One region of the Rhizobium sp. H4 genome, then DNA from elsewhere that is predicted to be linked to it. Evidence: predicted binding sites of a transcription regulator. Region 1 holds the regulator's gene; the other holds the start of a gene.

Region 1 (4,423 bases):
GCGTCGATGCCGCCGATGGCGTCGAAGATCTCTGTGTTGGCGGCCTCGACGGCCTTCTCTACGCCCTTGCCGAGGTAGCGCTTGCCGCCGTCGCGCAGCTCGACCGCCTCATGGGCGCCCGTCGAGGCGCCCGAGGGAACAGCCGCGCGGCCCATGCTGCCGTCTTCGAGATAGACGTCGACTTCGACGGTGGGGTTGCCACGGCTATCGAGGATCTCGCGGGCGATGATATCGGTGATTGCAGTCATGGGTTCTTCCTGCTCGGTGGGTGATCAATCGTTCGAAGCCTGTCATAATCGAAGGCGTGCAAATTACAATGCCGCAATTTCCAGCCTTCGTACCGGCGTTCTGAAGTGGCCTAAACCACGGTCGTGTCAACCTGTTGAACGTCAAGCCTTGGCAACCGCATCGAACGCAAGCAATTTCTCAAGCAGTCGCGGCATGTCCTTGAGATAGACCATGTTCGGGCCGTCGGACGGAGCGTTGTCAGGGTCCTGGTGGGTTTCGAGAAAGACACCGGCAATACCCGTCGCCACGGCTGCGCGCGCCAGCGTTTCGACGAATTCGCGCTGGCCGCCGGAGGACTCGCCCTGCCCGCCGGGCTGGGCGACGGAATGGGTCGCATCGAAAATGACGGGCGCGCCCATCGCCGCCATGATCGGCAGCGAGCGCATGTCGGAAACCAGCGTGTTGTAGCCGAAGGAGGCGCCGCGCTCGCACAGCAGCACGTTCGGATTGCCGCTGGCATTGAGCTTCTTCAGGACATTCTTCATGTCCCAGGGGGCGAGGAACTGGCCCTTCTTGACGTTGACGACGCGGCCCGTCTTGGCGGCAGCGATCAGAAGATCCGTCTGGCGGCATAGGAAGGCGGGGATCTGCAGAACGTCGATCACCTCCGCCACCTCGGCGCATTGCTCGGCGGTGTGGACGTCGGTCAGGACGGGAAAGCCGAATTCCCGCTTCAGGTCGGCGAAGACCTGCATGCCCTTTTCAAGCCCGATGCCGCGCTCGGCCGAGAGTGAGGTGCGGTTCGCCTTATCGAAGGAACTCTTATAGACGAGGCCGATGCCGAGCTTTGCGCAGAGATCTTTCAGCGTGCCGGCGACCATGAAAGCGTGATCACGGCTCTCCATCTGGCAGGGGCCGGCAATCAGCGACAGGCGGCCGGTATTGGAAAAGGTGACCTGGCCTTCGCCTTCGCCGATCTTGACCTCGGAATTTGTATCAGTGCTCATCGTGGTTCCTCGAAGGCAAAAAGCGCGCCCTGCCCGGGCGTGGGCTTCACCAGAATGCGATTGTTCTTGCGTGTGTATGTCACTCCGTTAGCAGCCAAATGCGCTTCTGTCACGGCAAGATCGGTAACGGTGAAGAGGATTGCCCGGCCGCGCAGACCACGATCGGCGGAGGAGACGACAGGCTCGAAATAGGCCTCCAGCCCTTCCGGCGTCATCAGGCTGATCTTGGCATTCGATGCCGCGATATTCATGCCGAAACCGGTTTTTTCCACCGCCGTTTGCCCGACGGCAAGACCAACGAAGGCGGCAAACGCAGCCGGCTCCGGCGCACAAAGCGCGATCTCGGCAAGGCCCGTCACGCCGTTGGCATGCGCCTCCAGCGCCGCGCGGTCGGCCGGGAACGAATTGATGCGCTGACAGGTGAAGAGAAAGAAGTCGGGCGCGCGCAGATCGCTTGAAAAGGCCAGTTTGAAGCTGCCGACGCTTTCCGAACCGTCCGGCATTCGCATCGGCCGGCTGAACTGCAACATCTCGCCGGCGCTCGCGCCGTTGCCGACGAATCGCCGATGATCGAGGCCGGCATCCTCGGTGAGGAAGGCCAGCGCCGAAAGGCCCTCCTCGCCGCAGCGGAAGCGGAAGGCACGATTGCGGGCGACGAAGACATTCCCCTGACGGGCCGCCGCCTCGCTCTCCTCGACGCTCGCCACGCCGAGCGGCTCGATATAGGTCTTGTCGGCGAAAAAGACGCAGGCATTTTCCGTTCCGAACGGATGGCGCGCATCGGCGGCGACGGTAAAGCCGAGCTTGCCGAGCCTTTCGCGCGCCAGATCGATATTGACGACGGGCAGCACGACATGATCCAGCGGGTGCGGCTTGGCGGAATGTGCGATCATAGGATCCCTCCTGACACGTCAAAGAGATGTGCGACAGCCCCATTCCCAATGCAAGACATGTGCGCCAATCCGGCGAATGAAAATAAAAATCTCGACGAGTTGGCGCGAAGTTTTACGGAAATTTAGCTACTTGCGGAACACATATGGAACATATAGTGTCCGTTCTGGATTTGTTTCAATCAGGGGTCTGACGTCGATGCTCACGCGCAAACAACAGGAGCTTCTCCTTTTCATTCATGAGCGCATGAAGGAATCCGGCGTTCCTCCCTCTTTCGACGAGATGAAGGATGCCCTGGATCTGGCCTCGAAATCCGGCATTCATCGCCTGATCACGGCGCTGGAGGAACGTGGTTTCATTCGCCGCCTACCGAACCGGGCCCGGGCCTTGGAAGTGATCAAGCTGCCGGAGGCCTATAGCCCCAGTCTTCAGCCGCGCCGCGGTTTTTCACCGAGCGTTATCGAAGGCAGCCTCGGCAAGCCCCAGCCGGTCGCCGCCCCCGCTGCCGCAAAGCCGATCGCCGACAACGGCAGCTCTGTCTCCGTGCCGGTCATGGGCCGGATCGCCGCCGGCGTTCCGATCTCGGCTATCCAGAACAATACGCACGACATCGTCGTTCCTGCGGATATGCTCGGCTCGGGCGAACATTACGCGCTGGAGGTCAAGGGCGATTCGATGATCGACGCCGGGATCTTCGACGGCGACACCGTGATTATCCGCAACGGCAGCACCGCAAGCCCTGGCGATATCGTCGTTGCGCTGGTCGACGACGAGGAAGCGACGCTGAAACGCTTTCGCCGCAAGGGCGCCTCGATCGCCCTCGAAGCCGCCAACCCGGCTTACGAGACCCGCATCTTCGGGCCTGACCGGGTCAAGGTGCAGGGCAAGCTGGTCGGCCTCATTCGCCGTTATCACTGACAGCCAACGGAGCTGATTCGGTAAAAGCGTCTTTGCGCCAATCATAGGCGCGATGGCGCATCCATGGACGCGACAAGGCATCGAATGCGGTTGCGACCTCGAGGCCTGTCTGCGCAAAACGCAATTCGACGGAACCGGTCCTGCGCAGCGTCTCGCCGGTGAAGAGTGTCGCACCCGAGTGGCAGCGGTCGAAACGCAGGCGCACCGCGGTCACGACAATCTCGCTGGCGTCGCAGGCCGGGCCGAGATAGGCGGCATTGTCGATGACGGCGACGACATGGCCATTGCCGAGCCTGGCGATACACCAGGCTTTCTTGACGCAGGAAAAACGATTTGCCTCACCGCCGGCTGCGGCGGCCACCATTGCCGTCCTCGCCTCATTCTGCTGATCGCGGGAAAGCCTGAGGCGGCGGTCCTCACCCTGCGGCGGGATGGCAGGGCCATCCAGCATCTTCGGCGGGTGGTGCGTCGGCAGGACCAGCGCTCTCTGCCACTGGTCGAAGATGAAGTCCGGCGGGTTTTCACGGTTGGAAGCCATTGCCGCCGTCGCGACGAGCGCGACCAGACCACCATCCTCGGAAATCACCAGATCCGGCGGTCGGGAACCCGGCAGGATCAGCACGATAAGCGTCGAGACGGCGAGGATCGATGTGCCGGCATGGCGCAATCGGGTGCGGAGCAGCGTCAGCAGCAGAAAGCCTGCCACGGCGACGGCGAAATACCAGGCGGGCAAACGGCCGAGGTCGATATCGCCGCCCCAGCCGGACACCGTCTTGGCGACCGCAATCACCAGATCGAGGCCGAAGCCGACCACAGTCCAGAGCGGAGCGTCCAGGCCGAACGGCATGAGCAACATCGCCAGCAGCCCGGCCGGCATGACGATGAAGGAGATGATCGGCATCGTCGCAAGGTTCGCCGGCAGGCCATAAGCTGTCAGGCGATGAAAATGCTCGACCGCAAACAGCGCCGTGGAAAAGCCGCCGATCAGCGAGGTCAGGAAGACGCCGCCGAAGAAACCGGCGACCGCCACGACCGGCCGCAGGACCGGCAGCTTCAGCAACGGGTTTTCCCGGACGCGCCGGTCCTTCCACAGCTGATAGCCCGATACCAGTGCCAAAGTCGCGGCAAAGGACATCTGGAAGCTCGGACCCAGGACTTCGGAGGGTGAAATGGCGATGATGATGAGCGCCGAGAGAACGACATTGCGCAGGCTGATCGACGGCCGGTCGAAGAAGACGGCAATCAGCATGATCGCCATCATGATGAAGGCGCGTTCGGCCGAAACCCCGAATCCTGAGATCAGGAAGTAGGCTGTAACGGCGACGAGTGCGCCGGCGGCGGCGATCTTCTTTGTCGGATAGGCTTGAGCGACACCCGGA
Region 2 (4,423 bases), on a different contig from region 1:
CTCGATCTTGCCGTGGTCGGACGAGATCACGCCGGTATCGCCCATCTGGCCGCCGGATTCGCCGTAGAACGGCGTCTGGCTGACGACGATCTGCACCTTGTCGCCGGCCTTGGCCTCCGCAGCAACGGCGCCGTCCTTGACGATCGCCTGTACCACGGCTTCTGCGGTTTCGGTGTCGTAGCCCAGGAATTCGGTCGCACCGTGTTTTTCCTTAAGCTCGAACCAGATGGTTTCCGTCGCCTTTTCGCCGGAGCCGGCCCAGTGCGAGCGGGCTTCGGCCTTCTGGCGCTGCATGGCATCGGTAAAGCCGGAAATATCAACGCCAATCTCGCGGGCGCGCAGGGCGTCCTGCGTCAGGTCGAGCGGGAAGCCGTAGGTGTCGTAGAGCTTGAAGGCGGTCTCGCCATCCAGCATATCGCCCTTGCCGAGATCCGTGGTGGCATCCGACAGCAGCGACAGGCCACGCTCCAGCGTCTTGCGGAAACGGCCTTCTTCGAGCTTCAGCGTCTCCGAGATCAGCGCCTCGGCGCGTACGAGTTCCGGATAGGCGCGACCCATCTCCTGCACCAGCGTCGGCAGCAGCTTGTACATCAGCGGCTCCTTGGCGCCGAGAAGCTGGGCGTGCCGCATGGCGCGGCGCATGATACGGCGCAGCACATAGCCGCGGCCTTCATTCGACGGAAGCACGCCATCGGCGATCAGGAAAGCCGAGGAGCGCAGGTGGTCGGCGATGACGCGGTGGCTGGCGCTGCCCTCCGCTTTGGCGCCCATCGTCTCTTCGATGGTGCCGATCAGCGTGCGGAACAAGTCGGTGTCGAAGACGCTCTGGACGCCTTGCAGAATGCAGGCCATGCGCTCCAGCCCCATGCCGGTATCGATCGACGGACGCGGCAGCGGGTTGCGAACGCCGGGCTCGGTCTGCTCGAACTGCATGAAGACGAGGTTCCAGAACTCCAGGAACCGGTCGCCATCTTCCTCCGGCGAACCGGGAGGGCCGCCCCAGACGTTCTCGCCCTGATCGATGAAGATTTCAGAGCATGGGCCGCAGGGGCCGGTATCGCCCATCTGCCAGAAATTATCGGAGGTCGGGATGCGGATGATCTTGTCGTCGGAAAAACCGGCGATCTTCTTCCACAGCGCCGCGGCCTCCTCGTCTTCGGAATAGACGGTCACCAGCAGGCGATGCTTCGGCAGGCCGAAGCCTTCGGTCACAAGCTTCCAGGCAAGCTCGATCGCATTCTCCTTGAAATAGTCGCCAAAGGAGAAGTTGCCGAGCATTTCGAAGAAGGTCAGGTGGCGCGCGGTATAGCCGACATTGTCGAGGTCGTTATGCTTGCCGCCGGCGCGCACGCATTTCTGCGAGGTCGTCGCCGTCGAATAAGGACGCTTCTCCAGGCCGGTGAAGACGTTCTTGAACTGCACCATGCCGGCATTGGTGAACATCAGCGTCGGGTCGTTGCGCGGCACGAGCGGGCTCGACGGAACGATCTCGTGGCCGTTCTTCTTGAAATAGTCGAGAAATGTCGACCGGATATCGTTCACGCCGCTCATTCTATGCCCTTCAATGCTGCCGGAGGCAGATAATACAAATCCATCGGCTTTTAACGTTCGCCCCCGCCACTGTCCAGCCGACAAACGAAACCGGCCGCATTCTCATCAGGAATGCGGCCGGCTGAGATATCCGACAAAATCAGGCGCGAAGCTTACATTTCCGCGGCAGAATCGCCGTCATCCGCATCCGGTCCGCCGTTCTGCAGGAAGCGGTCGGCGATCAGACCGGCATTCTGGCGCAGCGCCAGCTCGATCTCGCGGGCGAGATCCGGGTTGTCGCGCAGGAAAGTCTTGGCGTTTTCGCGGCCCTGGCCGAGACGCTGGCTGTTATAGGAGAACCAGGCGCCCGACTTTTCCACGATCCCGGCCTTGACGCCAAGATCGACAAGTTCGCCGGTCTTCGATACGCCTTCGCCATACATGATGTCGAATTCGACCTGCTTGAAGGGAGGCGCCATTTTGTTCTTGACGACCTTGACGCGGGTCTGGTTGCCGATCACCTCTTCGCGCTCCTTGACCGAGCCGATGCGGCGGATGTCGAGGCGCACGGAGGCATAGAATTTCAGCGCATTGCCGCCCGTCGTCGTTTCCGGCGAACCGAACATGACGCCGATCTTCATGCGGATCTGGTTGATGAAGATCACCATGGTATTCGACTTGGAGATCGAGGCGGTAAGCTTGCGCAGCGCCTGGCTCATCAGGCGCGCCTGCAGGCCTGGAAGACTGTCGCCCATTTCGCCTTCGATTTCGGCGCGCGGCGTCAGTGCGGCGACCGAGTCGACGACCAGAACGTCGACGGCGCCGGAGCGCACCAGCGTATCGGTGATCTCAAGCGCCTGCTCGCCGGTATCGGGCTGCGAAATCAGAAGGTTTTGGAGATCGACGCCCAGCTTGCGGGCATAGACGGGATCAAGCGCATGTTCGGCGTCGACAAAGGCGCAGATGCCACCCTTCTTCTGCGCTTCCGCAATGGTCTGCAGCGCAAGCGTCGTCTTGCCCGAGCTTTCCGGCCCGTAGATTTCGATGATGCGGCCCTTCGGCAGGCCGCCGACGCCAAGCGCGATATCGAGCCCAAGCGAACCCGTGGAAATCGTCTCGATTTCGATGACGTTCTCGTTGGAACCGAGTTTCATGATCGAGCCCTTGCCGAACGACCGCTCTATCTGTGAGAGTGCCGCTTCAAGCGCCTTGCTTTTGTCCACCGATTTGTCCTCTACCAGCCGCAATGAATTCTGAGACATCTGATCCACCTTTAGGTTATTGAAGCCGCCCAAGCAATGTCGAGTTTGTACCCTATTTGTTCCATACTCGCAATAGGCGATCAAACGATTGAAAGAAAAAGGTAAAACAGCTCGTGTTCTATATTTGTTTTATCGATGCAAAGCAACGGCTTAGGCCAGATGCGGCGGCTTGGTCGCGTCAGGCGGCACCGTCTCGATTCGCGCTTGCGGGCGTCGGAAGGCGGTTGAAATGAAGAAAAAGATTCTTGTTCTCGGCGGCGCCCATATCGACCGGCGCGGCCGCATTTCTGGGGAAACGGCGCCGGGCGCCAGCAATCCCGGCACCTGGTTCGAGGAGCCGGGCGGCGGCGGCTTCAATGCGGCGCGCAACCTTGCAAGGCTCGGTTTTCAGGTGACGATGATTTCACCGCGGGGCGGCGATCCCATCGGCGAGATGGTCAGCGAAGCCGCCGATTTCGCCGGCATCGACGACCGGCCCTTCGTTTTCCTCGACCGCAAGACACCGAGCTACACCGCGATCATCGAGAGGGACGGCAACCTGGTGATCGCCCTTGCCGACATGGATCTCTACCGCTTCTTCGTGCCGCGGCGTCTATCCATCCGCTGGGTGCGCGAAGCCTTCGCCGCGCATGATCTCATCCTTTTCGATGCCAATCTGCCGGAAGAGACGATCGCGGCAATCGTCGCCAGGGCACGGTCGCTGGCCAAGCCCGTCGCGGCGATCGCAATTTCGCCGGCCAAGGTCGTCAGGCTGAAATCCTGTATCGGCGATATCGACTACCTGTTCCTGAACGAAGCCGAAGCGGCAGCCCTTGCTGGTGAACGGCCGGACAACGCCGGCGGCTGGCCGCCGCTTCTGAAAGAAATCGGCATCCGCAGCGCCGTCGTCACCCGCGGCCAGCGCGAGCTGGTCGCGCTTTGCGGCGGCCGCGCCGTGACGTTGCAGCCGCCGATCGCCGAGACCCTCGCCGATGTCACCGGCGCCGGCGATTCCCTTGCCGCCGGCACGCTCGCCGCCTTGATGCGTGGCCTGCCGCTCGAGGAAGCCGTCCGCCACGGCACCGCGGCAGCAGCGCTGACTGTGCAGTCGCCGCATGCCGTAAACGAAAATCTCACGCCGGATCTGCTGAATGAGGCGCTTGCCCTTGTTCCCCAGATCAGAATTCTGCATTGAAGCGGCCAAATGAAATAATCGAGCATGATGTCGTCGCAAAACCGCCGGCACATTCGGTATCATGCTCTATCGACGACAGGACAAGATCATGACCCAGCCCATCTCCCCCCTTCTGCCGATCGCCTATTCGAAGGAAGTCGCCAGCGCCAAGCAGCGCGGCGCGCCGCTGGTGGCGCTGGAATCGACCATCATCACCCATGGCATGCCCTATCCCGGCAATATCGAGATGGCCCGCAGCGTCGAGGCGATCATTCGCGAACAGGGTGCGGTGCCGGCAACGATTGCCGTCATTCACGGCACGCTGCATATCGGCCTTGAAGCCGGCGAACTGGAGCAGCTCGCCAAAGCGACCGACGTGATGAAGGTGTCGCGCGCCGATCTCGCCTTTGCGATCGCAGAGCGCCGCACCGGCGCCACCACGGTCGCGGCGACGATGATCGCGGCCGCCCGCGCCGGC

The links. Region 1 encodes LexA, which represses DNA repair genes until DNA is damaged. Its sites were predicted from a motif close to TGTTCNNNNTGTGTTCNG; they were not measured.
Region 2: a site for LexA is predicted at 2,907-2,924, ahead of recA (recombinase RecA). Genes of this name have one in related genera too.

What each region holds. Positions count from the first base shown of each region.
Region 1 is NZ_PSOW01000003.1:210,920-215,342, reverse strand. It holds gene eno (phosphopyruvate hydratase) at 1-248, opposite strand, end outside; gene kdsA (3-deoxy-8-phosphooctulonate synthase) at 390-1,235, opposite strand; gene C4N04_RS05960 (VOC family protein) at 1,232-2,128, opposite strand; gene lexA (transcriptional repressor LexA) at 2,325-3,044, shown strand; gene C4N04_RS05950 (ComEC/Rec2 family competence protein) at 3,025-4,423, opposite strand, start outside.
Region 2 is NZ_PSOW01000007.1:111,610-116,032, reverse strand. It holds gene alaS (alanine--tRNA ligase) at 1-1,551, opposite strand, end outside; gene recA (recombinase RecA) at 1,704-2,792, opposite strand; gene C4N04_RS12725 (carbohydrate kinase family protein) at 3,022-3,966, shown strand; gene C4N04_RS12720 (pseudouridine-5'-phosphate glycosidase) at 4,055-4,423, shown strand, end outside.